2 linked regions of the Neorhizobium galegae bv. orientalis str. HAMBI 540 genome follow. The protein of the gene in region 2 interacts with the protein of the main gene of each other region in a pairwise test. Links are inferred from orthologs where the notes say so. Each region holds a gene or a part of one and is shown on either strand. Other genes may lie near its edges. The genes, in order: cysE and cysK.

Evidence for each region.
Region 1: the proteins of cysK (region 2) and cysE interact in binary tests that used the Escherichia coli proteins (3 or more experiments, as listed by UniProt). The link is inferred for Neorhizobium galegae bv. orientalis str. HAMBI 540 from one-to-one orthologs.

Annotation. Positions count from the first base shown.
Region 1 is NZ_HG938353.1:1,491,342-1,507,610, forward strand. Bases 11,311-14,143 are described here. They hold cysE (serine O-acetyltransferase), read left to right. Parts: upstream 11,311-12,232; coding sequence 12,233-13,054; downstream 13,055-14,143. Other genes in these bases: RG540_RS07710 (alpha/beta fold hydrolase), read left to right, coding at 11,328-12,116; RG540_RS07720 (DUF3126 family protein), read left to right, coding at 13,221-13,424; RG540_RS07725 (phasin family protein), read left to right, coding at 13,702-14,052. In the rest of the region: gloA (lactoylglutathione lyase), read right to left, coding at 1-142; RG540_RS07635 (cold-shock protein), read left to right, coding at 366-944; RG540_RS07640 (DUF192 domain-containing protein), read left to right, coding at 944-1,423; RG540_RS07650 (ETC complex I subunit), read left to right, coding at 1,642-1,947; RG540_RS07660 (hypothetical protein), read right to left, coding at 2,131-2,433; RG540_RS07665 (putative quinol monooxygenase), read left to right, coding at 2,640-2,885; RG540_RS07670 (hypothetical protein), read left to right, coding at 3,153-3,809; RG540_RS07675 (amino acid ABC transporter ATP-binding protein), read right to left, coding at 3,862-4,635; RG540_RS07680 (amino acid ABC transporter permease), read right to left, coding at 4,683-5,804; RG540_RS07685 (amino acid ABC transporter permease), read right to left, coding at 5,845-7,038; RG540_RS07690 (amino acid ABC transporter substrate-binding protein), read right to left, coding at 7,153-8,178; RG540_RS07695 (cystathionine beta-lyase), read left to right, coding at 8,543-9,733; RG540_RS07700 (FAD-dependent monooxygenase), read right to left, coding at 9,734-10,897; RG540_RS07705 (zinc-finger domain-containing protein), read right to left, coding at 10,911-11,156; ATP-dependent Clp protease adapter ClpS, read left to right, coding at 14,309-14,662; ATP-dependent Clp protease ATP-binding subunit ClpA, read left to right, coding at 14,673-16,269.
Region 2 is NZ_HG938353.1:4,620,412-4,633,335, forward strand. What follows is about bases 5,982-8,817. They hold cysK (cysteine synthase A), read right to left. Parts: upstream 7,966-8,817; coding sequence 6,997-7,965; downstream 5,982-6,996. Other genes in these bases: RG540_RS22355 (YifB family Mg chelatase-like AAA ATPase), read left to right, coding at 5,982-6,923; dut (dUTP diphosphatase), read right to left, coding at 8,095-8,565; RG540_RS22370 (peptide chain release factor 3), read left to right, coding at 8,664-8,817. Also shown: sn-glycerol-3-phosphate ABC transporter substrate-binding protein UgpB, read left to right, coding at 1-633; sn-glycerol-3-phosphate ABC transporter permease UgpA, read left to right, coding at 711-1,595; sn-glycerol-3-phosphate ABC transporter permease UgpE, read left to right, coding at 1,605-2,453; RG540_RS22340 (sn-glycerol-3-phosphate import ATP-binding protein UgpC), read left to right, coding at 2,455-3,555; RG540_RS22345 (cupin domain-containing protein), read left to right, coding at 3,664-4,167; gshB (glutathione synthase), read left to right, coding at 4,242-5,192; more of RG540_RS22355, read left to right, coding at 5,388-5,981; more of RG540_RS22370, read left to right, coding at 8,818-10,247; RG540_RS22375 (RidA family protein), read right to left, coding at 10,254-10,640; RG540_RS22380 (Lrp/AsnC family transcriptional regulator), read left to right, coding at 10,722-11,249; RG540_RS22385 (threonine/serine dehydratase), read right to left, coding at 11,250-12,194; RG540_RS22390 (LysR substrate-binding domain-containing protein), read right to left, coding at 12,257-12,924.

The sequences.
Region 1 (16,269 bases), 3.1 Mb from region 2 along the record:
CGGGGGCCGCGAGAAAAACCAGCGTGAAGCGGCCCTTCTCGTTGTCGATGCGACGAACTTCCTTGAGGCCGAAGACCGTCGTGTAGAAATGAAGCGAGGCGTCCAGGTCTTTCACCCGGACCATGGTATGAAGATAACGCATTATGGTGTCTCCCTCCGACAAGGCCGGTCGCCGATGAACCCCTCAGCGGGCCCGCGCTGGATATGGCGCAGACGCCAGCCTGGAGCAAGCCACTCTAGATAGAGATGAAGGTGGATAAAGCCAAGGCAGGGACTTGCGCTAAATGGTTAGCAAGATGTTAATCTATCCTCTGAGAATCAGTTGATCGTCACGTCGTAACGCGTAATCGAGGGGCCGACAGGATATGGCAGACAGAATGTCATCGAAAGACGTTGGCAGTTTCGAAGAGCTTCCGGGCGAGCCGGTCGAGCTGATCGAAATCACCGGCGTCGTCAAATGGTTCGATGTGGCGAAGGGGTTCGGCTTCATCGTTCCCGACAACGGCATGCAGGATGTGCTTCTGCACGTCACCTGCCTTCGCCGCGACGGATACCAGACCATTCTGGAAGGCACGCGCATCGTCGCGATGATCCAGAAGCGGGATCGCGGCTACCAGGCGTTCCGCATCCTCTCCATGGACCAGTCCACCGCCGTCCACCCGTCGGATCTTCCACCGGTGCGCACTCACGTGCAGGTGACCGCGACCAGCGGTCTGGAACGGGCTCTGGTGAAGTGGTTCAACCGCACCAAGGGTTTCGGCTTCCTGACGCGCGGCGAGGGGACGGAAGACATCTTCGTGCATATGGAAACGCTGCGACGTTTCGGCCTCACCGAGCTGCGCCCCGGCCAGGTCGTGCTGGTCCGTTTCGGGCCGGGTGACAAGGGTCTGATGGCGGCGGAAATCCATCCCGACAATCCAAATCCCGTGAGCCGGTCGCACTGATGCGTATCTCGTTTCCAGCATTTCTCAAAAGCGCCCTTGCGGCGCTTTTTCTTATCTTGGCAGGCGGTGCGGTTGCGCAGGACGTGACCTTCCCGCGCGACGAGCTGTCGATCAAGACCGCGGCCGGCCAGACCTACAAGTTCACGATCGAACTCGCTTTCACCGACGCGCAGCGTGAGCGCGGACTGATGTACCGCAAGGTGATGGCGCCGGATGCCGGCATGCTGTTCGATTTCGGCACGCCGCGGCCGGTCTCCATGTGGATGGAGAACACCATCCTTCCCCTCGACATGCTGTTCATCCAAGGCGACGGCACGATCTCGCATATCCGCGAGAACGCCGTGCCCTATGCGCGCGACATCATCGATTCGCACGGTCCGGTGAAATTCGTGCTGGAGCTCAATGCCGGCCGCTCGAAGGCGCTCGGGATAAAGGTGGGCGACAAGGTGATCAGCAAACGCATCGGCAATCAGTGGTAATTTTCAAACTCTTGGCTTCAGAATGGCCAAGGGTCCATTTTGCAGTTGCGACACAAGGGGGAACCGTGTATCTCGCAACCACCGTAGGAACGGAGTGTAGCGCAGCCTGGTAGCGCATCTGGTTTGGGACCAGAGGGTCGGGAGTTCGAATCTCTCCACTCCGACCACGCTTTTGGGTGAGGCTCCTTATCCGTTCCATTCCATGGAGCGTTACAGGAATGGCCGCCAAGATCTATCGTCCCGCAAAGACCGCCATGCAGTCCGGCAAGGCCAAGACCCATCTCTGGGTGCTGGAATTCGACCAGGAACAGCCGCGTCGCATCGATCCGATCCTTGGCTACACCTCCTCCGGCGACATGAAACAGCAGCTTCGCCTGACCTTTGAAAGCCAGGAACAGGCCGAAGCCTATGCCAAGCGCGAAGGCATCGAATACCGCGTCATCCAGCCGAAGGATCCGAATCGCCAGATCGTTTCCTACACCGACAATTTCCGCTTCAGCCGCACCCAGCCCTGGACGCATTGATTTTTAGCCGCTCGGGCCTTCCCGAGCGCTGCTGCCGAGATCGGCCCCTTAGCTCAACTGGATAGAGCAGCTGCCTTCTAAGCAGCAGGTCGCAGGTTCGAGTCCTGCAGGGGTCGCCACGCTTTATTGCTGAAATCGTTGGATTTTCTGTCATGTTTCGCAGCCGGAGACTGAGCCGCGCGACTACCTGACATAATAAACAGAGATACCCACCGGGTAGGCATAGACGCCTCGGTAAAAGAACCCTTTGCGATACAGACAACCCCGCAGCCGCACCGCTGGCAGGCTGGCCTCAGCGATCGCTCCTGCCTCTGCCAGACCCGCTTCCGGAAGGCATCGCGCCAGCGCCCTGTTGTACGCCTGCATAAGTTGAGGGCTGCTTTCCACGGGCACTGCTCCGTAGAGCTGCAAATTCGACCGGGCTTCTGCCACCATCGGTATGCACATCAGGCTAAGCGCCACGCCCATTGCGAGCTTGAGGTTCATCTGTTCGCTCTCCGCTTGATACGATGCCGCGGGGAACGCGATGTCGGGCGATTTGTTCCTAAGCTCGGTGTCCTATATTCTAAGGCACCCTATCTCCGATCCATCGTCGGTCGGCGCGGTTCAACCTTGGGAGGGGAAGATGAAATGCATCATCGGATTTTTCACGACCAAGCCTGGCAAGTGTGAGCAATATCTCGAGGCGGCGCGTGATCATCTGGGAGAAAAGCCGGCTCGACCCCGATTGCCTCTATATCGAACTAGTCCCGATGCCGGATCATCCCGACAAGATCCTGCTCGCGGAGGCCTTTACCAGTGAGGAAGCGCATCGCCGACACGAGGATACCGATCACATGCGAGCGCTTTGGGAAGTGGGGCCAACACTTCTCTCCCACGTCGTCATCGACAATGTGATATCGGCGTCGGTGCAACACATAGACGAGCGGTTCGGCTAAGACCGACGCGCAAGACGCCACGGCCGCCAATATGGCCGGACCCACGAAATCCTATTCTTGCCGCATTGCGGATTCGGAATGGCCGCATTGTTTCGTATTATGGGTGATGTCAGTTCCGTAGCGTCACGCGCGCGGAAGGCAGACCGGCGATCTTGCGGCCACAGGCCTCGGCAAACGCCTTCAACACATTGAAATGGTTTTCATTCGGGCAGTTCAGACTGCCCGGACCCCTTGCATTGTTTTTGAGCCTTCGAGTGGGGATTTGATATGAACAGGATATTGTCTGCCGGCGCGGGTCTTGCGCTTGCGTGTTTTTTGACGGCGGGTCCGGGGTTTGCGGAGGATAAGCCGCTGATCTGGAAGCCGATCCGCAACTCCGAAACCAGCTATTCCGTCAAGCTCGGCCTGAAGCTGCCGACCCGGCTCGAAACCGAGGCCGGCATCTCGATGGGTGTCGATACGTCGACGAGCGGAACTCCGGTCGATACGCCCATCAAATTCTGGAGCAATTTCACGGCGGAAAAGATCCAGACGCCCGCCTATCAGCTGAACCGCGGCGTCGGTGTCGATCTCGACGGCAATACCGGCAGCGCCGGGATCACCATGAATTATTACGAAAAGGAAATCGCCACGCCGACGATCGATATCGAGAGGCGCAGCAGCTACGGCCTGCGGTATGACGGGACCTCGGGAGAATGGCGAGGCCTCGATGCGAGCCAGTCGGTTCGCCTGTTGCACAGCCCAAGCCGCACGGCGCTGGTCGGACGGGCAAGCGGCAGCAACGGGTTTCGCACGGTCGGGGCAGGCGTCTCCGTGGAGAAGAGGCTCGGCCGGTACATGACGGTCAGCGGCGCGCTCGACCGCACCTCGGATGCGCCCGACCCGGTCACGAGCGTCAATGCTCGTTATTCCTTCCGCTGGTGAAACGAAAACGGGGCGCCGAAGCGCCCCGTGATTGCATCTCAGACAAGCCCGATCAGTGCAGGATCTGGCTGAGGAAGAGCCTCGTGCGCTCGTGCTGCGGATTGTCGAAGAATTCGGCCGGCGAGTTTTGTTCGACGATCTGGCCCTGGTCCATAAAAATCACCCGATGGGCGACCTGGCGGGCAAAGCCCATTTCGTGGGTGACGCACAGCATGGTCATGCCTTCTTCGGCAAGGCTCACCATCGTATCCAGCACTTCCTTGACCATTTCCGGATCGAGCGCCGAGGTCGGCTCGTCGAACAGCATGATCTTCGGTTTCATGCACAGCGAGCGGGCGATCGCCACGCGCTGCTGCTGGCCGCCGGAAAGCTGGCCCGGATATTTGTTGGCCTGTTCCGGGATCTTGACGCGGGCGAGATAATGCATGGCGATCTCTTCCGCCTGCTTCTTCGGCATCTTGCGGACCCAGATCGGCGCGAGCGTGCAATTCTCCAGGATCGTCAGGTGCGGGAAGAGGTTGAAGTGCTGGAACACCATGCCGACTTCGCGGCGCACTTCGTCGATCTTCTTCAGGTCGTTGGTAAGCTCGATGCCGTCGACGATGATGTTGCCGGCCTGGTGTTCCTCAAGACGATTGATGCAGCGGATCATCGTTGACTTGCCGGAGCCGGACGGGCCGGCGATGACGATGCGCTCGCCCTTCATCACCTTCAGGTTGATGTCGCGCAGCACGTGGAAATCGCCGTACCACTTGTTCATGCCGATGATTTCGACGGCAACGTCGGTAGCCGAGACGGTCATTTTTTTGGGTTGGGCGTCTGCCATTTATATCCCCTTAGTTATCGTTTGTGCCGGTTATTGCTTCAGGCCAGCTATCGCTTCAGGTTGGTATCGAGGTGCCGCTCCATGAAGGCGGAGTAGCGCGACATGCCGAAGCAGAACAGCCAGAAGATGAAGCCTGCGAAGATGAGGCCCGTGATCGGCGTGACCGGGCTGATCCAGGTCGTGTCGGTAAAGTTCAGCTGTACGATCCCGAGAAGATCGAACATGCCGATGATCGATACCAGCGACGTATCCTTGAAGAGGCCGATGAAGGTGTTGACGATGCCCGGAATTACCAGTTTCAGCGCCTGCGGCATGATGATCAGCCGGATCTTTTGCCAGTAGCTGAGGCCGAGCGAATCGGCGCCTTCGAACTGTCCTTTCGGGATCGCCTGCAGGCCGCCGCGAACCACTTCGGCCATGTAGGCAGAGGCGAATATCGCCACGCCGACCAATGCGCGCAGGAAGTTGTCGATCGTCCAGCCGGTTGGCAGGAAGAGCGGCAGCATCACGTTCGCCATGAACAGCACCGTGATCAGCGGCACGCCGCGGATGACCTCGATGAAGGTGACGCAGATGACCCGGATCACCGGCATCGTCGAGCGTCGCCCGAGCGCCAGCAGAATGCCGACGGGGAGGGAGACGGCGATGCCGACGAAGGACAGGATCAGCGTCACCATCAGGCCGCCCCACAGCGGGGTTTCGACCTTCTGGAGCCCGAACGCACCGCCATGCAGCAGGAAAAATGCGACGATCGGCAGGCCGACGAAAAGCAGCAGCGCATTCAGGCCCTTGCGAGGCAGTTTCGGCATAAGGATCGGCACCAGAAGGGCGATGAACAGGATCGCCACCAGCACCGGCCGCCAGCGTTCGTCCAGCGGATAACGCCCGAACATGAATTGCTGGAAACGGTCGCCGACAAAAGCCCAGCAGGCGCCGCTCCAGCCGTTCGGCTTGATGCCGCCCTGCACGGCGGTGGTGCAGAACGAGCGGTCCGTCCCGAACCACGCAGCCTGGACGAACAGCCAGTTGATCATGCCCGGCAGGAGCCAGACCAGAAGCGCAACCGCAAGGATCGTCAGCGCGGCATCTTTCGGCGTGGCCAGAAGGTTGATGCGGATCCAGCCCGAGGCACTCCTGGTGCTGAGCGGAGCGGGTGCGGGGGCGATCATTTCCGGGCGGACATAGGCAAGGTTTTTCGTGTTCATGATCTTACCTCTCCACCAGGGCCATTTTGGAGTTGAACCAGTTCATGAACAGCGAGGTCGTGATACTGATGCTGAGATAGACGACGAGCCAGATCGACACGACTTCGATCGCCTGTCCGGTCTGGTTCATCGTGGTGCCGCCGGTTGCGACCAGTTCCGGAAAGCCCACGGCAATGCCGAGCGACGAGTTTTTCGTAAGGTTGAGATATTGGCTGGTCAGCGGCGGGATGATGACCCGCATTGCCTGCGGTACGACGACGAGGCGGGTCGTGGTGGCGGGCTGCAAGCCGAGTGCCGCGGCCGCTTCGCTCTGCCCCTTGGCCACGGCCCGGATGCCGGCGCGGATCGTCTCAGCGATGAACGAGGCCGTATAGAAGGACAGGGCCAGATAGAGGGCCACGAATTCCGGGGCGATCACCGATCCGCCGGAGAGGTTGAAGCGGCCCGCGATCGGGAAATCGAAGGTCAGCGGAGCACCGGCGGCCAGGAAGACGAGGACCGGCAGGCCGACGATCAGCCCGATCGCCGTCCAGATCGTGTGGAACTGCTTGCCGGTGCGCATCTGCCGCTGTTTTGCCCAGCGCGCGACGAAGAAAGTCGCGACGATGGCGACCAGCAGCGCGATGGGGATGACCCATGCGGCGTCACCCCAGACGGGCCTCGGGAAGGCCAGCCCGCGGTTGTTGAGCACCATGCCGAGCGGCAGTTTGACCGAGTCCCGAACCTGCGGCAGGGACGAAAGCACGCCCTTGTACCAGAAGAAGATGATCAGCAGCACCGGAATGTTGCGGAAGACTTCCACATAGACGGTGCAGAGTTTTGCGATCAGCCAGTTCTTCGAAAGACGCCCGATGCCGATGATGAAGCCGATGGTCGTGGCGGTAATGATACCGAAAAACGCCACCAGGATCGTATTGAGAAAACCGACGAGGATGGCGCGCCCGTAGGTCGAATCGCTCGAATAATCGATGAGCGAAGCGCCGATGTCGAAACCGGCGCGGCCTTTGAGGAACTGATATCCGGAAGCGGTACCGGAGCGCGCAAGGTTGGCGACGGTGTTGTCAAAAATCGACCAGCCGACGCCGACGACGATGACGAGCGTGAGGATCTGGAAGAAAATAGCCCGGATCTTTGGGTCGTAGATATAGGATCTGAGAGTTCGCGCTTCGGAAGGCGCAATTGCAGCGTGATCTGTCATGCTGGCCTTTTCCCCTGTGACCTCGTTTTTGAGGTCTTTTTCTTTTTATGCGTTTTTCTTTTTATGCCGGGGATAAGGCGGCTGAGCCGCCTTATCCCGTCTTGGTTTGGCCGATTAACGAACCGGCGGAGCGTATTGCAGGCCGCCCTTGGTCCAGAGCGCGTTGAGGCCGCGCTGGATCTTGAGGGGAGTGTTCTGGCCGATGTTGCGCTCGAACACTTCGCCGTAATTGCCGACGGCCTTGATGATGTTGTAGGCCCAGTCGTTAGTCAGGCCGAGGTCGGTACCGATCTTGGTATCCTTCTCGACGCCGAGGAAGCGGCGGACGTCCGGGTTTGTGGAGGACTTGCGGATGTCGTCGACATTGGCCTTGGTGATGCCGAATTCTTCAGCCTGCACCAATGCGTAATGCGTCCACGAAATGATGTCGAACCACTGGTCGTCGCCCTGGCGAACGGCCGGGCCGAGCGGCTCCTTGGAAATGATTTCCGGCAGAATGATGTGCTCATCCGGGTTCGAAAGCGACAGGCGCAGCGAATAGAGGCCGGACTGGTCGGTCGTGTAAACGTCGCAACGGCCTTCCTGGTAGGCCTGGTTCACTTCCGGCAGCTTTTCGTAGACGACCGGCTTGTATTCGAGCTTGTTAGCCTTGAAAAAGTCGGCGAGGTTAAGCTCGGTGGTGGTGCCGGACTGAACGCAGACGGCAGCGCCGGAGAGTTCCAGAGCCGACTTTACGTTGAGGCTCTTCGGTACCATGAAGCCCTGACCGTCGTAATAGTTGACGGTACGGAAGTTGAAGCCGAGCGCGGTATCGCGGTTGATCGTCCAGGTCGTGTTGCGGAACAGGACGTCGCCTTCGCCCGACTGCAGCGCCGTAAAGCGGGTCTGCGAGGTGGTCGGGGTGTATTTGGTCTTCGTTGCGTCATTAAAAATGGCAGCAGCAACGGCTTTGCAGTAGTCAACGTCGAAACCGGACCAGTTGCCCGATGCGTCCGGTGCGGCAAAGCCGGCGAGACCGGTGTTGACGACGCACTGAACGAAACCCTTGGACTTGACGGTATCCAGCGTGGTGGCCGATGCCGCCGATGCGAAGCCAAGGACCGCTGCGCCAATCGCGGCTGACAGAAGCGTCTTTTTCATTTTCCCAACCTTTATCTGTGGTTTTCTGTGACTTGATGGCACCAACCGCTCCCCTGTCTTTTCGAATACGGCCGGCCGCCCGCTAACCCTCCCGGTGCAGGCGTTGCTATCTCATTCGCAAAACAACGCAGGGTCAAGTGTCGCCATTTCGAATTGCGTCTGAAATGAGGTAAATTCGTTAACCCGGCTCAGAAAACGCTCAGTTACCTAAAGTTTAGGCAGCATATGATCAAAAGAGGTGCGTTTTCCGTGAGATGGAAGGTTGCCTGATGTATCTGATTTAAGCGCCTGTCGCGGGGTTGACCGGGCCCTGTTGCGGCGGCAAAACTTTGTGCCTCCATTGCCAAAGAAAGCTCTCCCCGACATGAAAAAGACGAACGAGTCCCTGTTCACCGGTGCTGGCCCCAACACGCGTCTCGCCCATATGGGCAACGATCCGTCCGACTACCACGGTTTTGTCAATCCGCCGGTCGTCCACGCTTCGACCGTGTTGTTTCCCGACGCTGCGACGATGGAGAAGCGGGCCCAGAAATACACCTACGGGACCCGCAGCACGCCGACGACAGATGCGCTCTGCGCGGCCTTCGACGAGCTGGAGGGCTCGGCCGGCACCATTCTTGTTCCCTCGGGCCTGGCAGCGATTTCGGTGCCGTTTCTCGCCTATCTCTCGGCCGGCGACCACGCCCTGATCGTCGATTCCGTCTACACGCCGTGCCGTAATTTCTGCAATACGATGCTGAAGCGCCTCGGCGTCTCGATCGAGTATTACGATCCGGAAATCGGCGCCGGCATCGAAGCGTTGATCAAGCCGAACACCAGGCTGATCCATACCGAAGCTCCGGGCTCCAACACCATGGAGATGCAGGATATCAGGGCAATCGCCGACGCGGCTCACCGGCACGACTGCGTCGTCACGATGGACAATACCTGGGCAACGCCGCTTTATTTCCGGCCGCTCGATTTCGGCGTCGATGTGTCGATCCATGCGACGACGAAATATCCGTCCGGCCATTCGGACATCATCATGGGCTCGGTTTCGGCCAATGCCAAGCACTGGCCCAAGCTCGAGGAGGCCCGCATTGCGCTCGGGATCTGCGGCGCACCGGATGATTCCTACCAGATCCTGCGCGGCCTGCGCACCATGGGCGTACGTCTCGAACATCATCAGAAGAGCGCACTCGATATCGCCACGTGGCTGGAGCGCCGAGACGACGTCGCGCGCGTCCTGCACCCGGCGCTGCCGAGCTTTCCGGGCCACGCGATCTGGAAGCGCGATTTCAAGGGCGCCAGCGGCGTCTTCTCTTTCGTGCTGAAGGCGCAGGGCGACAAGGCGAAAGCCAAGGCGCACGCTTTCCTGGACGCGCTGTCCTTTTTCGGCCTCGGTTATTCCTGGGGCGGTTACGAGAGCCTCGCCGTGCCGGTCAATCTGTCGGACCGCACCATCCGCAAAGCGCCGCCGGAAGGTCCGGTCATTCGCCTGCAGATCGGCCTCGAAGACGTAGCGGACCTGAAGAAGGACCTGGAAATCGGTTTCGCGGCCGCGGCCGAGATCTGATCACCGCGCCTTGAAGCCGTAAAGCCAGTCGAAATCCGCCGCGAGCGATTGCGGCGGACGCAGCGACAGGACGATATCGCGGCCGAGCCGGATCGGGCCGCGGGCGTGATAGGCGAAGCGGTTGAACAGGCCGCGGGCGCGAACCTTGGCGATCCGCCGCGTGCGTTCGCTCTCGAAATCGGCCAGCGCCTGCGTAAGTGACAGGGGACCGGCCACACGGTTTGCCAGCACGAACGCGTCCTCGATCGCCATCGATGCGCCCTGGGCCGCAAACGGCATCATCGCATGCGCCGCATCGCCGATCAGCACCCTGTCACGACCGTTGTGCCAGCGGCCGGCGCCGACTTGGTAGAGCGGCCAGAAGGTCGGCTGTTCGGCCCTTTCGATCAGTTGAATGATACGCCGGTCCCAGCGATGGAACTGGCCGAGCAGCATGCGCCGCTGCGCATCGCTGGCTTGTGCATCCCACGTCTTGCCGGGGCTGATGCCGGAGGCGATTGCGACGACGTTGAACCCGTCGATTTCCTTGAGCGGATAGGCAACCACATGGGTCGACGGCCCGAGAAAGGCGGTGACTTGGTCCGCGGCCAGCCAGTCGGGTCTGGCGCTGCCGGGAATTGTGAAGCGCCAGGCGACATTGCGCGAAAAATCCGGCTGCGGGCTGTCCGGCATGTCGGCGCGCAGATTGGACCAGACGCCGTCTGCGCCAACGATCAGGGGATAGGTTCTGCCGGTGATCCCGGCCAGCGTCCCGTGCGGATCCTTGCGGACAGGCGTATCCAGATGGATTTTGCAGAGCGGGCTTTGTTCGACGGCCTCAAGCAGCGCCTTTTGAAGCGTCGCACGGTGGAGGACCCCATAGGGCGCACCCCAGCGCTCGCGGGCGAAACGCCCGGCCGGCACATGCGCAAGCGGTCTGAGCGATGTCCCCGAAACGAGCGCAATCCGTTCCGGTTCGGTCCAGACGGCTTCAAGTGCGGGCAGGACACCGAGTTCGGAGAGCACGTGCGACGCGTTCGGCGATATCTGCAGGCCGGCCCCGACCTCGATCAGGGCGGCTGCTTCTTCGAAAATGTCGCAGGCTATGCCGTGGTGGGCGAAGGCGAGCGCGGCCGTCAGCCCGGCCATGCCGGCACCGATGATCGCTACACTTTCAATGGGCATGTCGGAATGCCGATCAGGCGGCCTTGACGTGGAAGACGCAGCCTGGCGGGTCGGTCTGTTCGGCCTTCAGCGACGGATTGTAGCGGTAGAGGGTCGAGCAGTAGGAGCAAACCTTCTCGTTGTCGTCGCCCATGTCGATGAAGATATGCGGGTGGTCGAAGGGAACCGAAGCGCCAGTGCACATGAATTCCTTGACGCCGATCTGGATCAAGCGATGTCCGCCGTCGTTCTGGAAATGGGGAATGCTGTGCCCGGCCATGATGGTCTCCGATACTTGAATGCGGCGCGTCTGATTTGCGCCGGACATTAGCCGCCCGCTTGGCGATTGTGTAGTGGGAAAACCGCCGCAGGCGCGTCGATTTCGTGTCGGGCACGGGTTCAAACGCCGCGGATCATCCCTTATGTTCCGGGCGTCAATGAGGACTGCCCGATGAATCTCAACGCCCCTGCCTTCTCCACGTTTTCCCATGAGGGTCTTGATCTAGCCTATTTCGACGAAGGCGATCCGTCCGGCGATCCGGTATTGCTCATCCATGGGTTTGCCTCGAGCGCGCTGGTCAACTGGGTACATCCGGGTTGGCTGAAGACGCTGGGCGACGCTGGCTACCGGGTGATTGCCATGGACAATCGCGGGCATGGAGCAAGCGACAAGCCGCTCGATCCGGAAGCCTATCGGCCGTGGGTGATGGCCGACGATTCGATGGCGCTCCTCGATCATTTGAGGATCCCGGAAGCGCATGTCTTCGGTTATTCGATGGGCGCCCGCATCTCGGTCTTTTCCGCACTTGCGCATCCGCATCGGGTACGTTCGCTGGTGCTTGGAGGCCTCGGCATCGGCATGACCGACGGGGTAGGGGATTGGGACCCGATCGCAGACGCCTTGCTTGCCCCCTCGCTCGATGACGTCAGCCATGCCCGCGGCCGCATGTTCCGCGCCTTTGCCGACCAGACGAAGAGCGACAGGGAAGCTCTGGCCGCCTGTATCCGCGGTTCGAGGGATCTGGTGACCCGGGCCGACATGGGCCGTATCGACGCGCCGACGTTGATCGGCGTCGGAACCAACGACGACATTGCCGGTTCCGCGCAGGAGCTCGCCGCTTTGATGCCGCATGCGATTGCCCTCGATATCCCCGGCCGCGACCATATGCTCGCAGTCGGCGACCGGGTGTTCAAGAAGGCGGTTCTGGACTTTTACGCGGAACTCTCCGCAAGGCCGTAGGTTTCTTCATTCTTACGATCAACGGAATGCGATTTTGCGCCCATTGGTCTCGGCGTAAACTTATTCTATATACTGGCCGTACGAAGCTCTGCCATACGGCAAACGAGGAGACGGCGATGGCCGCGAGAACTGAAATCCGCCAGGAGCCGGTCGCGACGATGGATCCCATCTGGGATACGTTGCGCCAGGAGGCGCGCGCGGCGACCGAGCAGGACCCGCTGCTCGCCGCATTTCTGTATTCTGCCGTGCTCAACCATCGCTCGCTTGAGGAATGCGTCGTGCACCGCATCTGCGAGCGCCTCGCTCATGCGGATATTCCGGACGTTCTCCTGCGCCAGACCTTCATGGAAATGTTGGCCGACTGGCCGGAATGGGGCGCGATCATGCGCGTCGATATCCAGGCGGTCTACGACCGCGATCCTGCCTGCCTGCGGTTCATGGAGCCGGTCCTCTATTTCAAGGGTTTCCACGCGATCCAGACCCACCGGCTGGCGCATTGGCTGTTCAACCGCGGCCGCCGCGACTTCGCGCTCTATCTGCAGAGCCGCTCCTCCAGCGTCTTCCAGACCGACATCAACCCGGCAGCCCGCATCGGCAAGGGCATCTTCCTCGATCACGCCACTGGCCTGGTGGTCGGCGAGACGGCCGTCATCGGCGACAACGTCTCGATCCTGCACGGCGTGACGCTCGGCGGCACCGGCAAGGAAGGCGCCGACCGCCATCCGAAGATAGCCAACGGCGTCCTCATCGGTGCCGGCGCCAAGATCCTCGGCAATATCGAGGTCGGCTCGTGCTCTCGCGTTGCCGCGGGCTCGGTGGTGCTGAAGGCCGTTCCGCCGAAGTCGACCGTCGCCGGCGTGCCGGCAAAGGTGGTCGGGAGTGCCGGGTGTTCGGAACCGTCGCGCCTGATGGACCAGATTCTCGGGGCTGACGACTGATTCGTCTGCGTTCGCCTTGCCGCTCGCCCGATATCGACGGCTCACGGAATATCGTGAGCCACTGAACATCGGGGAAAGAGCGGCAAAGGCTATTTCTGGCGGCTTTACTTTCGCCTTTGTCCCATGCCAAAAGCGCCGCAATCGAGAACCGCTGACGGAGAGAAACGTGAAACCGGACGAAATCAAGAAGCTCGACGCCTATTTCAAGCGCGTGATCAATCCGCAGGCGATCGTCAAGGCGCGTCCGCGCAAGGACGACTCGGCCGAAGTTTACCTCGGAGACGAGTTTCTCGGCGTCGTCTATATCGATGACGAGGATGGCGACCGCTCTTACAATTTTTCCATGGCGATCCTGGAGGTCGATCTCTGATCGAACCGACCGCGGCACCTCAGGGCGGGCTCACAGGCCCGCTTTTTGATTCGTGCGGAGGGCACCGCCAGGTGGAAAGAAAATGGCTGCGGCGTTTTTGCGCGGCAGGTCGCGATCCGCTGATATATCTTCGCAAAATCAGACGCCTGAATCCATCTATGCATTTGCATGAATCCTGTTGCAACCAAAGGTGATTTTGCGCCGCACAAATCAGCCTTGACTTTTATCGGCATGCCGCTTTCTATCAGCGTCTACGAATAGAACAAAGGGACAGGCGATGTTCAATTTCGATGAGGCCAATAAGAAGAGCAAGGAAGCGATGGACGGAATGCTGAAGAGCTATTCCGAGATCGCCAAGAGTTATCAGGCGATCGCCACCGAAGCGACCGACTATTCCAAGAAGTCCTTCCAGGATATGACGGGTTTCATGGAAGAGCTCGCCTCCACCCGCAGCGTCGAGGCGGCCTTCGAGCTCCAGACCAAGTACGTGAAATCGGCTTATGAAAGCTTCATTGCCGAGTCGACCAAGATCACCGACATGTATGCCGATCTCGCCAAGACGGCCTACAAGCCCTACGAAGCGCCGGTCGCCAAGTCGACCGCCGTGGTGACCGCAAACGCCGCGTAACGCGCATAGCGGCCCCTCCAAGCGACGCCTTTATCATAGAAGGCCGGCGGCGTTCAGCGCTGCCGGCCTTTTTGATTCATGCCAATGCGGAAATACCCGACTTTCGGCGTGTTCCATCATCTCTTTAGCGGAATAGTGATTGCGTGGCCGCAAAGGGGGCTTAAAATCCGCGTTCAATGAACTAAGTTAGGAAGACTAAAGTCCGGCCGTTCGGCCATTCGGACGAACCCGCCGGATGACTGGGGAATGAATGAAGATGATCGCACTGCCGATCTTGATGCAAGCTGAAAAGGGTGGCGACGGAGACAACGCAAATCGCGGTACCTCGGTCATCACTCGTACGAAGCCGAAAACAAAGAAGCCAAATCTCTACCGCGTACTGCTGCTGAATGACGATTATACGCCGATGGAGTTCGTCATCCACATTCTGGAGCGTTTCTTTCAGAAGGACAGGGAGGCAGCGACACGTATCATGCTCCACGTCCACAATCACGGCGTGGGGGAATGCGGAATATTTACATACGAAGTAGCGGAAACCAAAGTGTCCCAGGTCATGGACTTCGCCCGGCAACACCAGCATCCGCTGCAATGTGTCATGGAAAAGAAGTGAGGAACCCGACGTGCCAACATTTTCGCCTAGTCTAGAAAAGGCGCTGCATCAGGCACTGACCTTTGCCAACGAGCGGCATCACGAATATGCCACGCTCGAGCACCTGCTTTTGGCGTTGATCGACGATGCCGATGCAGCCGCGGTCATGGGCGCTTGTAACGTCAATTTGGAAACCCTGCGCAAGACTGTCGCCGACTATGTCGATAATGAACTTGCCAACCTGATCACCGGTTATGACGAGGATTCCAAGCCGACCTCCGGCTTCCAGCGCGTCATCCAGCGCGCCGTCATCCACGTCCAGTCCTCCGGCCGCGAGGAAGTGACCGGCGCCAACGTTCTCGTCGCGATCTTCGCGGAACGGGAAAGCCATGCGGCCTTCTTCCTGCAGGAGCAGGAAATGACCCGCTACGACGCGGTCAACTACATTTCTCACGGCATCGGCAAGCGTGCTGGCACCTCCCAGACCCGCACGCCGCGCGGCGCCGAGGACAGCGAGTCGGAAGCCAAGCCCTCCGCTCGCGACCAGGAGGAAGGTTCGGCCAAGAAACCGCAGGATGCCCTCAAGGCCTATTGCGTCAATCTGAACGAAAAGGCCCGCGACGGCCGCATCGACCCACTGATCGGCCGCCATGCCGAAGTCAACCGGACGATCCAGGTCCTGTGCCGCCGGTCCAAGAACAACCCGCTCTACGTGGGTGATCCGGGTGTCGGCAAGACGGCGATCGCTGAAGGCCTCGCCAAGCGGATCATCGAAGGCAAGGTGCCGGAGGCGCTCGCCGACGCCACCATCTTCTCGCTCGACATGGGTACGCTGCTCGCCGGCACCCGTTATCGTGGCGACTTCGAAGAACGGCTGAAGCAGGTCGTCAAGGAACTTGAAGAGTATCCGGGTGCGGTTCTGTTCATCGACGAGATCCACACCGTCATCGGCGCCGGGGCCACTTCCGGCGGCGCGATGGATGCCTCGAACCTCTTGAAGCCGGCTCTGTCTTCGGGCGCGATCCGCTGCATCGGTTCGACCACCTACAAGGAATACCGCCAGTTCTTCGAAAAGGACCGGGCTCTGGTTCGCCGCTTCCAGAAGATCGACGTCAATGAACCGTCGATCGACGATGCGATCGAAATCATGAAGGGCCTGAAGCCCTATTTCGAGGAATACCACAAGCTTCGTTACACCAACGACGCGATCAAGGCGGCCGTCGAGCTTTCGGCTCGCTACATCTCCGACCGCAAGCTGCCGGACAAGGCGATCGACGTGATCGACGAGACCGGTGCGGCCCAGATGCTCTTGCCCGCTTCCAAGCGCCGCAAGCTGATCACGGAGAAGGAGATCGAAGTTACGATCGCCACGATGGCGCGGATCCCTGCAAAGACCGTCTCCAAGGATGACGAGATGGTTCTCGCCAACCTGGAAAAGGAACTGCGTTCGGTCGTCTATGGCCAGGATGCGGCAATCGAAGCGCTGTCGACCGCGATCAAGCTTGCCCGTGCGGGCCTGCGCGAACCGAACAAGCCGATCGGCTCCTACGTCTTTTCCGGCCCGACCGGCGTCGGCAAGACGGAAGTCGCCAAACAGCTTGCCGCCTCGCTCGGCGTCGAGATACTGC
Region 2 (12,924 bases):
AAGCACTGGGCAAACCTGAAGAAGTGGCAGGACGAAGGACTGTTCAAGTATGGTGGACCGGTCGGTGGCGACCAGGCGGCGACCATGTTCTATTCGCAGGAATGCGCCATCACGATGAACTCCTCCGCAGGCCGCGCCGGGGTCATCAACAACGCCAAGAACTTCACGCCGGGCTTCGCCCCGCTGCCTTATTACGACGATGAGATCAAGGAGCCGAAGAACTCCATCATCGGCGGCGCCACCCTCTGGGTGCTGAACGGCAAGGATAAGGCGACCTACAAGGGTGTAGCCAAGTTCTTCAGCTATCTCTCCAAGCCGGATGTCCAGGCTGATTGGCACCAATTCACCGGTTATCTGCCGATCACCAATGCTGCTTACGAACTCGGCCAGAAGCAGGGCTATTACGAAAAGAACCCGGGCTCCGACATCGCCATCAAGCAGATCACTCGCGGTACTCCCTCGGAAAATTCGAAGGGCGTGCGGTTCGGCAACTTTACCCAGGTCCGCACCATCATCGACGAGGAGTTCCAGGCACTCCTCGCCAACAAGAAGGACGCCAAGCAGTCGCTCGACAGCGCAGTGCAGCGCGGCAATGCGCTTCTGCGTGAATTCGAGGCGGCCAACTCGAACTGATCGTTCCGATCTCCGCAGGGAGGACCGGCTGTCGCCGGCCCTCCCTTGCTTGCTTATTACGTTGTGGTGAGGGAACGGTGGATACCAAAAGAACAACCTTCAATAACCGCCTGCTGCCCTATATGCTGCTCGCGCCCCAGCTCGCTATCACGCTCGTCTTCTTCATCTGGCCTGCCGCGCAGGCAGTGAAGTCTTCATTCGAGCGGGAAGATCCCTTTGGTTTCTCGACCGTTTTCGTCGGATTGACCCATTATCGGCGGCTGTTCGAAGACCCGAACTATCTGGATGCTCTCTGGCGCACCGCCGTATTCGCGGTGTCCGTAACCATCCTGTCGATGATGCTCGGTCTTGCATTCGCGGCCGCGGTCAACCGCCTGACGCGGTCCGCCAGAATTTATACCACCCTGCTTGTCTGGCCTTATGCCGTCGCACCTGTCGTAGCGGGCGTCCTGTGGTGGTTTCTCTTCAATACATCCACCGGCCTGTTGCCCTTCTTCCTGGAGCGCATCGGCATTCGCTGGGACCATGATCTCAACGGCACGCATGCGATGATCCTGATCATCATCGCGGCAGCCTGGAAGCAGATCTCCTACAACTTCCTTTTCTTCCTGGCTGGATTGCAGTCGGTGCCGCAGTCGCTGATCGAGGCCGCCGCGATCGATGGGTCAGGCCCGGTGAGACGCTTCTTCACCATCTCTCTGCCGCTTCTGTCGCCGACGACGTTTTTCCTGTTCATCATCAACGTGAACTACACGATGTTCGACACCTTCCCGATCGTGGATGCCACGACGGGCGGCGGCCCCGCGCAGGCGACGACGACGCTTGTCTACAAGGTCTATCAGGACGGTTACGTCGGTTTGAACATCGGTTCGTCCTCGGCGCAGTCGGTCTTGCTGATGTTGATCGTGATGCTGCTGACCTTTGTTCAGTTCCGCTTCGTCGAACGCCGCGTCCAGTATTGAGGAACGATCATGGTTGAAAACCGCCCCTTCCTGACCTTCCTCACCCACGCATTCCTGATCCTGGGATTTCTGGTGGTCGCGCTGCCGGTCTATGTCGCGATCATGGCATCGACCCATGACGTCTCGACGCTGATGAGCGGGCCTGTCCCGCTTCTGCCAGGTTCGCATTTCATCGAGAACTATTCGACCATTCTGACGAGCGCCGCGGCCGCTCACGGCCTGCCCAATTATTCGCACATGGCGCTGAACTCTCTGATCATGGCGTTGACGATCACGGCCGGAAAAATTGCCATCTCGATCCTTTCCGCCTTCGCGATCGTCTATTTCCGGTTTCCGTTCCGGCTACTGGCTTTCTGGATCATCTTCGTCACCCTGATGCTGCCGGTCGAGGTGCGCATCATGCCGACATACAAGATCGTCGCCGACCTCGGCATGCTGAATTCCTGGGCTGGTCTGACTGTCCCGCTGATCGCATCGGCCACGGCGACCTTTCTGTTCCGCCAGTTCTTCATGACAGTCCCGGACGAGCTTCTGGAAGCGGCCCGTGTGGACGGAGCCGGCCCTATGAAGTTCTTCCGGGACATCCTGCTGCCGCTCTCGCGCACCAATATCGGCGCGCTATGCGTCATCCTCTTCATCTACGGTTGGGTTCAGTACCTCTGGCCGCTCCTGGTGACCACCGACCCCGGCTATTACACGCTGATGATGGGGATGAAGCGCATGGTTACGGCGCAGGACGGCGTCATCGAGTGGCAACTCGTCATGGCAGGGTCCGTACTCGCCATGCTTCCCCCCATCCTCGTCGTGATTTTCATGCAGCGGTTGTTCATCCGCGGGCTTACTGAAACGGAGAAATAACATGGCTGGCATTCACATTTCAGAAGTTTCGAAGGTTTATACCGGCGGCGTAAAGGCGGTAAGCTCCGTCTCCATCGACATAGCCGATGGCGAGTTCATCGTCCTCGTCGGTCCATCTGGCTGCGGCAAGTCTACGCTGTTGCGCATGGTTGCGGGGCTGGAAGCCATCTCTGCGGGCGAAGTGAAAATCGCCGGCCGGGTCGTCAACGAGGTCGAGCCGGCCGAGCGCGATATCGCCATGGTGTTCCAGAATTACGCTCTCTATCCGCATATGACGGTGTATAACAACCTGGCCTACGGTCTGAAGAACCGCGGTACGCCGAAGGCTGAGATCGACGCGCGTGTCGCCGAAGCCGCCCGCATGCTGGAGATCACCCAGTATCTGGAGCGCAAGCCCCGCGCGCTTTCCGGCGGCCAGCGCCAGCGTGTCGCCATGGGCCGCGCCATCGTCCGCAAACCGGCAGCCTTTCTGTTCGACGAGCCGCTTTCCAACCTCGATGCGAAACTGCGCGTTTCCATGCGTGGCGAAATCAAGCGCCTGCAGCGCCGCCTCGGCACCACCTCGATCTACGTCACCCATGACCAGCTCGAAGCCATGACGCTCGCCGACCGCCTCGTCGTTCTGAACGGGGGAGAGATCGAGCAGATCGGGGCGCCGTTGGAAGTTTACCACGCGCCGGCCTCCACCTTTGTCGCGAGCTTCATCGGTTCGCCGGCCATGAACCTCGTCAAGGGCGAACTGCATGGCGACAAGCTGGCGATCGGCCCGGCGATGATCAGCCTCAACGGTTTCGCACCGACTTCGGGCGCAGTTACCGTCGGCGTTCGCGCCGAGGACCTGCGCATCGCGCGCGACGACGAAGAGGCTCTGCCTTTCCGCCTCGAATATACCGAGGAACTCGGTGCCCAGCGACTGATCCACGGCACTGTCGGCGATCAGCAGATCACTGCCGCCGTTTCGCCGGAAATTGCGATTTCTGCGGAAATGCGCATCGCCGTCGATGCCAGGCGCCTGCACTTTTTCTCGCTCGATACGGGCAAGCGGCTGCCGGGCAACGTACCGGCGGAGGCGAAGCTCGCGCCCGTCGAACCGGTTCTCTAAAGAGAGCGCGAAAATCAGGCCGATCGTTAAAATTGTAAGATCGGCCTGAACAGCAGCCTTACTCTTTGCCACTACAGTTTCCCGGAATTGGCAGCTTTTGGGGGAAAGATGAGTTGGCACGTCCTCGCCGCGACCGCAGCGGCACTCGCATTCAGATACAGGTCCGACGCCCCGGAGAAGCCGAAGGTTAAGGCGTTCATCGGCGCCTGTCCGCATTCTCTGGAAATGAAGCCAATGCCGATCGAGCCCACATGGGTGCTCGCCGGTGATCCGCGGGCGCGGGCCGCCTCCCACTCCACTGCAGAAGACGATTGCGCCACGACCGGCGTGTGGGAATGCACGGCCGGCGAGTTCCGCTGGTATTTCCACTGGGACGAGACGGTGGTGATCCTCGAAGGCGAGGTGCACGTGACCGCCGATGACGGCACGCAGCGCACGCTGACGGCAGGCGATGTCGGCTATTTCAAGGGCCGGACCTGGGCCACCTGGCGCATCGACAATTATCTCAAGAAGGTCGCCTTCATCCGCCGGCCTTTCCCGAAGCCGATCGCCATGCTTTTCCGCCTGCGCAACATGTTGCGGGCAAAGACGCAGGTCGGCATCTCCGCGTGATATCGGCCGATTGCAGTTGCCTTTGGGGGCTCGCCATCCTACATCAGGCGGGCCAATCCTAGGGGGCTGAAGTCATGGCGAAAATCCGCAAGGTCGCGTTCCAGATGGACCATATTTCCGGCATCAGCATTGCCGGCGATTCCACCTTCGCCATGGCGCTCGAAGCGCAGGCGCGTGGTTTCGAACTCTTTCACTATACCCCCGACCGCCTGACCATGCGCGACGGCAAGATCTTTGCAGCCGTCGAACCGCTGCAGGTTCGCGACGTCAAGGGCGATCATTTCACGCTCGGCGACAAGGAGCGCATCGACCTCTCGGAGATGGACGTCGTGCATCTGCGTCAGGATCCGCCCTTCGATATGGGCTATATCACCTCGACCCATCTGCTCGAGCGCATCCACCCGAAAACGCTTGTCGTCAACGACCCCGCCTGGGTGCGCAACTCGCCTGAGAAGATTTTCGTCACCGAATTTGCCGATTTGATGCCGGCAACGCTGATCAGCCGCGATCCGGGCGAAATCGCCCGCTTCCGCGAGGAGATGGGTGACATCATCCTGAAGCCGCTCTACGGCAATGGCGGCGCCGGGGTTTTCCATTCCGCCCGCGACGATCGCAATTTCACGTCGCTGCTCGAAATGTTCGGCCAGATGTATCGCGGTGAACCCTATATCGCCCAGGCCTATCTGCCGGCCGTGCGCAAGGGCGACAAGCGCATCCTTCTGGTCGATGGCGAGCCGGTCGGCGCGATCAACCGGGTTCCCGCCGAGCACGACAGCCGCTCCAACATGCATGTCGGCGGCCGCGCCGAGGCGACCGAGATCACGCCGCGCGAGAAGGAAATCTGCTCCCGCATCGGACCCGCCCTGCGCGAGCGCGGCTTCATCTTCGTTGGCATCGATGTCATCGGCGATTACATGACCGAGATCAACGTCACATCCCCGACGGGCATCCGCGAAGTCAAGAAGTTCGGCGGCGCCGACGTCGCAAGCCTCCTCTGGGATGCAATCGAGGCAAAACGCGCCTGATGCAGGCAAGGGGTTTCGGATACTGATTGCCTTTGTTCTCACGATGCAACCGCCTGCAACCCACTTGCAGCGGATGCGTGAAGTTGTTCGATTAATGTTCTTGTTTCATTCTTATTTCTATGCCAGATTGCAATTCTTGGCACGGAAAGCGTGTATCGCTGGCGTCCTGGACATGAAGTTAGGGGCGGGGTGGATATGGTTTCGCGCGTCAGCACGGTTGCATTCCAGGGCATAGAAGGCGTTCCGGTCGACGTGCAGGTCATGGTCGGACCCGGAAAAATCAACATGCATATCGTCGGCCTGCCGGACAAGGCGGTGGCCGAGAGCCGCGAGCGGGTGCAGGCGGCGTTGCACGCCTCTGGCCTTGCCATGCCGCCGAAGAAGATCACCGTCAATCTGGCGCCGGCCGACCTTCCGAAAGAAGGATCGCATTTCGACCTGCCGATCGCGCTGGCCCTGATGGCGGCGTTGGGCGCCGTTCCCGGAGATGCACTCACCGGTTATGTCGTGCTTGGGGAACTGAACCTCGACGGCACGCTTGCGCCCGTGGCCGGCGCACTTCCGGCGGCAATCGCCGCCAACGCTCTGGGAAAGGGCCTGATCTGCCCGGCCGACAGCGGCGCGGAAGCCGCCTGGGCAGGGGCCGATATCGATATCATCGCGCCGCGCAGCCTGATCGCGCTTGCCAACCATTTCCGCGGCACCCAGGTCATCTCGCGTCCGCAGCCGGCGATCCGCGCCTTGCCTGCCAACCTGCCGGATCTCGTCGACATCAAAGGCCAGGAAAGCGCCAAGCGGGCGCTGGAAGTCGCCGCAGCCGGTGGGCATAATCTTCTGATGGTCGGTCCTCCCGGCTCCGGAAAATCCATGCTCGCCGCCCGGCTGCCGTCCATCCTGCCGCCGCTTTCAGCTGCCGAACTGCTGGAAGTGTCGATGATCCATTCGATCGCCGGCCAGCTTTCCGGCGGCAAGCTTTCCGATCGCCGACCTTACCGCACGCCACACCATTCGGCCACCATGGCAGCGCTCGTGGGCGGTGGCCTGCGCGCCAGGCCAGGGGAGGCATCGCTTGCCCATCACGGCGTGCTGTTCCTCGACGAATTCCCGGAATTCTCGCCGCAGGCGCTGGACGCGCTCCGCCAGCCGCTGGAGACCGGCGAATGCATTATCGCCCGCGCCAACCATCGGGTTTCCTATCCCGCCAGTATCCAGCTCGTCGCCGCCATGAACCCATGCCGCTGCGGCATGGCAGGCGAACCCGGCCATTCCTGCGCACGTGGGCCAAAATGCATGTCGGACTATCAGGGGCGCATTTCAGGGCCGCTGATGGACAGGATCGATATCCGCATAGACGTGCCGGCCGTGTCCGCTGCCGATCTCATTCGTCCGCGGCCGGCGGAAAGTAGCGCGGATGTCGCCAGGCGCGTAGCGGCTGCGCGTGACAGGCAGCGGGAGCGGTTTGAACAGGCGGGTTATCCGCGCGTGCTCACCAATGCCCGCTGCTCGACGGCATTGATCGAGAAGATCGCCGAACCCGATCCCGGCGGTCTCCAGCTGCTCAGGGATGCGGCGGAAAAGCTCAAATTCTCAGCCCGCGGATACCACCGCATTTTGAAGGTCGCCCGCACGCTCGCCGATCTGGACGGCAAGGATACCGTCGGCCGCCTCCATCTCGCCGAGGCGATTTCCTATCGCATGGCCGGCGAACGGCTGGCGACGGCCGCGGCGTGAGGGTAGGGAGTGGTGAACGAAGCTCTCAGCGGCTTGTATGACGCCGGCTTCGCCCGACACCACCCACTATCCACTAATTCCCCAATCCCTCAAAAAGCGCCGTCGACAGATAACGCTCGGCGAAGGATGGAATGATGACCACGATGGTCTTGCCGGCGTTTTCTTCGCGGCTGCCGACTTCGATGGCGGCCTGCAGCGCCGCACCGGAGGAGATACCGACCGGCACGCCTTCGAGCCTGGCCACCAGGCGGGCCATCTCCATCGCCTCACCGCTGTTGACGGTGATGATCTCGTCATAGATGTGCGTGTCCAGGATTTTCGGTGCGAAACCTGCGCCGATGCCCTGGATCTTGTGCGGCCCGGGCTGTCCGCCGGAGAGCACCGGCGATTCTTCCGGTTCGACGGCAATGATCTTGAGTGCCGGGTTACGCTCTTTCAGCACCTGGCCGGCACCGGTGATCGTGCCGCCGGTGCCGATGCCGGAGACGAAGATGTCGATCTTGCCATCGGTATCGTTCCAGATTTCCTCGGCCGTCGTCTTGCGGTGAATTTCGGGGTTGGCCGGATTTTCGAACTGTTGCGGGATGACCGCGTCCGGAAGGGAAGCGGCGAGTTCTTCCGCCTTGGCGATCGCTCCCTTCATGCCTTTCGGGCCTTCGGTCAGCACCAGCTCGGCGCCGAGGAGGGCCAGCATCTTGCGGCGCTCGATCGACATGGTTTCCGGCATCGTCAGGATCAGCTTGTATCCCTTGGCGGCCGCTGCGAAGGCCAGCGCGATGCCGGTATTGCCGGACGTAGGCTCGACCAGCGTCGTCCTGCCGGGCGTGATCTTGCCTTCAGCCTCCAGGCTTTCGATCATCGCCACCCCGATGCGATCTTTGACGGATGCGATCGGGTTGAAGAATTCGAGCTTGGCCAAAAGATTGGCCTTCACGCCCTTTTCCTTGGCCAGCTTGTCGAGGCGCACGATGGGGGTGTCGCCGATGGTTTCGGTGATCGAGGAATAGATGCGGCCGCGTCCCGGCTTTCTGGTCTCTGGCATGGTGCTCTCCCTGGGTTTGGAGAGAAGTTAGGGCGTGTTCCCGACGAATGCCAGCAAGGCGGAACCGGACGGAAAGAGAAATGGAAATTTTGTTCCCGGAAGTGGTCGGGAACGAAAACGCCTTTGCGTTCAAAGACCGGTCGAGCCGAAGCCACCGGCACCGCGGGCTGTCGTCGAGGTTTCTGTAATCTCGGCCACCCGAGCCTGTGTCACCGGCGCGATCACCATCTGCGCGATCCGCATGCCGCGGCTGATGACGAAATCCTCGTCGCCGAGATTGATCAACAGTACCTTCACCTCACCGCGATAATCGCTGTCGATCGTGCCGGGCGTGTTGAGGCAGGTGATGCCGTTCTTGAAGGCAAGGCCTGAGCGCGGCCGCACCTGCGCCTCGAAACCTTCCGGAATTTCGAAAATGAAGCCGGTCGGCACCAGTGCCCTTCTGCCGGTCGCGATCGTCAGCGGCATGTCGTCCTCGACGGCGGCGCGCAGGTCCATGCCGGCGGCGCCGGCGGTTTCATAGGCCGGCAGATCGAGGCCGGCGCCGTGAGGAAGGCGGACGAGATTGAGCTTCGGCGAGGAGGGGGCGTGAATGTTCATCATGTCATTTGTCGACCCACTGTCGCTCCGGTCAAACACGAATTGAAAGTTATCCACGGAGTCGTTAGATACGCGGCAACGTAAAGGATCTAGAAAAAATGCCCGAAACGATTGCCGAGGCGGTTTCCCGCCGCCGCACATTCGCAATTATTGCCCATCCGGACGCGGGCAAGACGACGCTGACCGAAAAACTGCTTCTGTTCGGCGGCGCGATCCAGCTCGCCGGTGAAGTGAAGGCGAAGAGGGACCGTATCCAGACCCGGTCCGACTGGATGAAAATTGAGCGCGAACGCGGCATCTCGGTCGTCACTTCGGTGATGACCTTCGAATATGACGGCAACGTCTTCAACATTCTCGATACGCCCGGCCACGAAGACTTCGCCGACGACACCTATCGCACGCTGACGGCGGTGGATGCCGCAGTCATGGTCCTCGACGCCGCAAAAGGCATCGAGCCGCGGACGCTCAAACTGTTCGAAGTCTGCCGCATGCGCGATATCCCGATCATCACCTTCGTCAACAAGATGGACCGTGAAAGCCGCGATCCGTTCGAGATCCTCGATGAAGTCGAGGAGAAGCTGGCGCTCGACACCGCTCCAGTCACCTGGCCGATCGGCCGTTCGAAGAGTTTTTGCGGTTCCTATAACCTGGCGGACAATACCGTCCGCGGCTCGGATACGGACGTCAAGGCGACCCCAGTCAACGGCCCGCAGAGCATTGCTGACCGCCTGCCGGAAAACGAACGCGCCGCCTTCGTCGAGGAGACCGAACTGGCGATCGAGGCCTGCCGGCCGTTCGATCGCAAGGCTTTCCTCGAAGGCCACATGACGCCGGTCTTCTTCGGTTCGGCTTTGCGGAATTTCGGCGTGCGCGACCTCATCGATGCGCTCGGCGATTTCGCCCCGCCGCCGCGAGACCAGGTGGCGGACATCCGCACAGTGCACGCGACCGACGACAAGATGACGGCCTTTGTCTTCAAGATCCAGGCGAACATGGACCCGAACCACCGCGACCGCATCGCGTTTGCGCGCATCTGCTCCGGCAAGCTGGAGCGTGGCATGAAGGCGCGGCTGTCGCGCACCGGCAAGCAGCTCGGGCTGACGGCGCCGCAGTTCTTCTTCGCGTCCCAGCGCCAGCTGGCCGATACCGCCTATGCTGGCGATGTGGTCGGCATCCCGAACCACGGCACTTTGCGCATCGGCGATACGCTGACCGAAGGCGAACACCTGGTGTTCCAGGGCGTGCCGAACTTCTCGCCGGAAATCCTCCGCCGCGTGCGGCTGGAGGATGCCATGAAGGCGAAGAAGCTCAAGGAAGCGCTGCAGCAGATGGCGGAAGAGGGCGTCGTGCAGCTCTTCTCGCCGGAAGACGGCTCGCCGGCCATCGTCGGCGTCGTCGGCGCGCTGCAGCTCGACGTCTTGAAGGAACGGCTGCAGGGCGAATACGGCCTGCCGGTTTCCTTCGAAATGTCGCGGTTCTCGATCTGCCGCTGGATCTCCGCCGATCATCAGGCCGATCTCGAAAAATTCCTGACGGTCAAGCGCGGCGATATCGCCCGCGATCTCGATGGCGATCCGGTTTTCCTCGCGCAGGACAGCTTTTCGCTGCGCTACGAGTCGGAGCGTTTTCCGGCGATCAAGATGGTCGCGATCAAGGAATATCAGGTCGCCAAGGCGGCGTGAGACTGCTCACGCCGCGGCAATGACCTCGATCTCCACCAGCCAGTCGTCGCGCAGGGTCTCGACGACGATGGCGGTCGTTGGCACAGGGCGGCCGCCGAGTGCTAAAAGCCGCGCTTTCTGGTTCGCCTCCACATAGGAGGCATGCCGCAGATAGCTGGTCAGCCGCACGATGTTGTCCGAAGTCATCCGCGCTTCGGCAAGGATCCGGCTAAGGTTCGACCAGATCAGGCGGAGTTGGGTTTCCAGGTCAGCGCCCGCCGCTCCATTCCCGTCGAGGCCCATCGTGCCGCTGACGAAAAGAAAACGGTCGGGGCGGCACACTTCCATGGCGTGCACATAGTCCGGCGTCGCGGCATAGACGCCATCCTTTGGGTTATGGGCGATCATCTTCATCTTGCTTCCTCTGGAATTTCATCTGGCAATGCCCCATTCTTGCCGAATACTATTCGGCATAAAAGCTGAAGAGGCGATGGGATGGAAAATACAGAGGATGTTCGGCCGAAGCGGCGGGGGCCTGCCCCGCTCGACGCTTTTGACCGAAGGATATTAGCAGCACTCGCTGCCGATGCGGACCGGAGCTACGCGGCGCTGGGGGAAATCGTGGGCCTGTCACCGCCTGCGGTGCATGAGCGCGTCAAGCGATTGAAGCGTTCGGGCGTGATCCGCGATACGGTGGCGCGGCTGGATGGTACGGCGGTTGGCAAGCCTCTCATGGCCTTCGTGCATGTGGAGGCCGCGGGCTGGGGCAAGAGCGAGCGGCTCATGCAGATCGCCCGTTTCCCGGAGGTGGAGGAACTGCATTCCGTTGCCGGCGATGCGAGCGTGATCCTTAAGGTGCGGATGGAAAATCCGCAGGCGCTCGAATTCCTGCTCGGCCAGATCCATTCGCTGGCCGGCGTGCGCGGCACCCGCAGCTATATCGCACTTTCCACCTATCTCGACCGGCCGGTTCAGGCGGAAGTCACGACGGAATGGCCGAACGTGCCCCTGCCGCCGGAATGATCAGCCGAACTTGACCGCCGTCGTGTTGGAACCGCAGACCAGCACGCAGACGCGTTCATCAGGGCCGGGAACATATTTGCCGGAAAGCAGGGCGGCGAAGGCTGCGGCACCGCCGGGTTCGGCAACGATACGGGCGCCGGCCCAGAGTGCCTTCTGAGCGGCGAGGATCTCGTCGTCGGTCACCAGCACGGGCGGCTGCACGTATTTCTGCGCGACGGGGAACATCAGTTCGCCGACCTGCTTTGGCGCAAGCGAATCCGCGGCGATGCCGCCGGTCGGCGCATCCACCGGGTTACCCGCCTTGAAGGCTTCGTAAAGGGTCGGCGCACCGTCGGATTCCACCGCGACGATCTTCACCCGGCCGCGGAACCAGGAGGCGATGCCGCCGATCAGTCCGCCACCGCCGACAGCGACCAGCAGCGTCGTCATCTCCGGCAGGTCGTCTTCGATCTCCTTGCCGAGCGTGCCCTGGCCGAGCAGGGTTTCCACCTGGTCATAAGCATGGGCGGCGATTGCGCCGCTCGTCGCCACGTAGGTCTGGCTTGCGGCCAATGCATCGTTGTAGCGATCACCGCCGACCACCAGTTCCGCGCCATAGGAGCGAATGAGGTCGATCTTCGCCTGCGAGGCCACACTCGGCACGAAGATATGCGCGGGCACGCCGAGTCGCATCGCGGCGTAGGCGACGGCCGCCCCATGATTGCCGCCGGACGCGGCGACGACGCCTGCCGCCGGCACATTGCGCGTCAAAAGGTTGGTGAAGGCGCCGCGCGCCTTGAACGAGCCGGAATGCTGCAGCAGTTCGAGCTTCAGGTCGATCGGCAGCGGTGTCCCGCCGAAATCCCGCATGTCGACGCGCATCACAGGCGTGCGGCGGATATGCGGACGGATGAGCTTCTCGGTCTCCGCGATACGTTCGGGCGTGACGGTATGTTCGATCGACATGATGGCCTCTTGGGAATGGAACGGCCATGGGTAGCCGCCAAGTCACCGAAAGGAAAGTCCCTTTAGGCGCCGATCCGTTCGCTGAGAAAGTCGACGACGGCGCGCACGGCCGGAAGCTGCCCGCGTCGATGCGGCATCAGGATCGTCGTGGTGATGCTGCCGGCGGTCCAATCACGCAACAGGCGGATCAGCCGGCCCTCGGCAAGTGCCCCGCGGCAGACGGAAGTCGGCAGGCAGGTCAGGCCAAGGCCTGTCATCGTCGCCTTCATGATCACCATCGGCTCGTCGGCGGAAAGCACGGATCTGGGTGTCACCACGACCGCTTCGCCATCCTCGGAGGCCAGCTTCCAGACCGTATCCATCGGGCCGGCAGTGACCGCCCTGTGTCCGGCGAGATCTTCCGGTCGCAAGGGCTCACCATGGATGCGAACATAATCCGGTGAGGCGACGACGAAGAAAGAGTGCACCGCGAGCTTCTTCTGCAGAAGTGTCGAATCCGGCAGCGGCGCCTGATGGCTGCGTACCGCGATGTCGAAACCCTCCTGAACGATATCGACGAACCGGTCGCTGACATGCAGCGAAAGATGCAGCTTGGGATAACGCGTCGAAAGCTCGGCGAGATGATCGGCGAGCACGAATTGCGCGGTCGGCACCGCGGCCGTCATCCGCACCATGCCGCTCGGTTCGCCGAGATGGGTGCGAACGATGGTTTCCGCCATCTCCGCCTCGA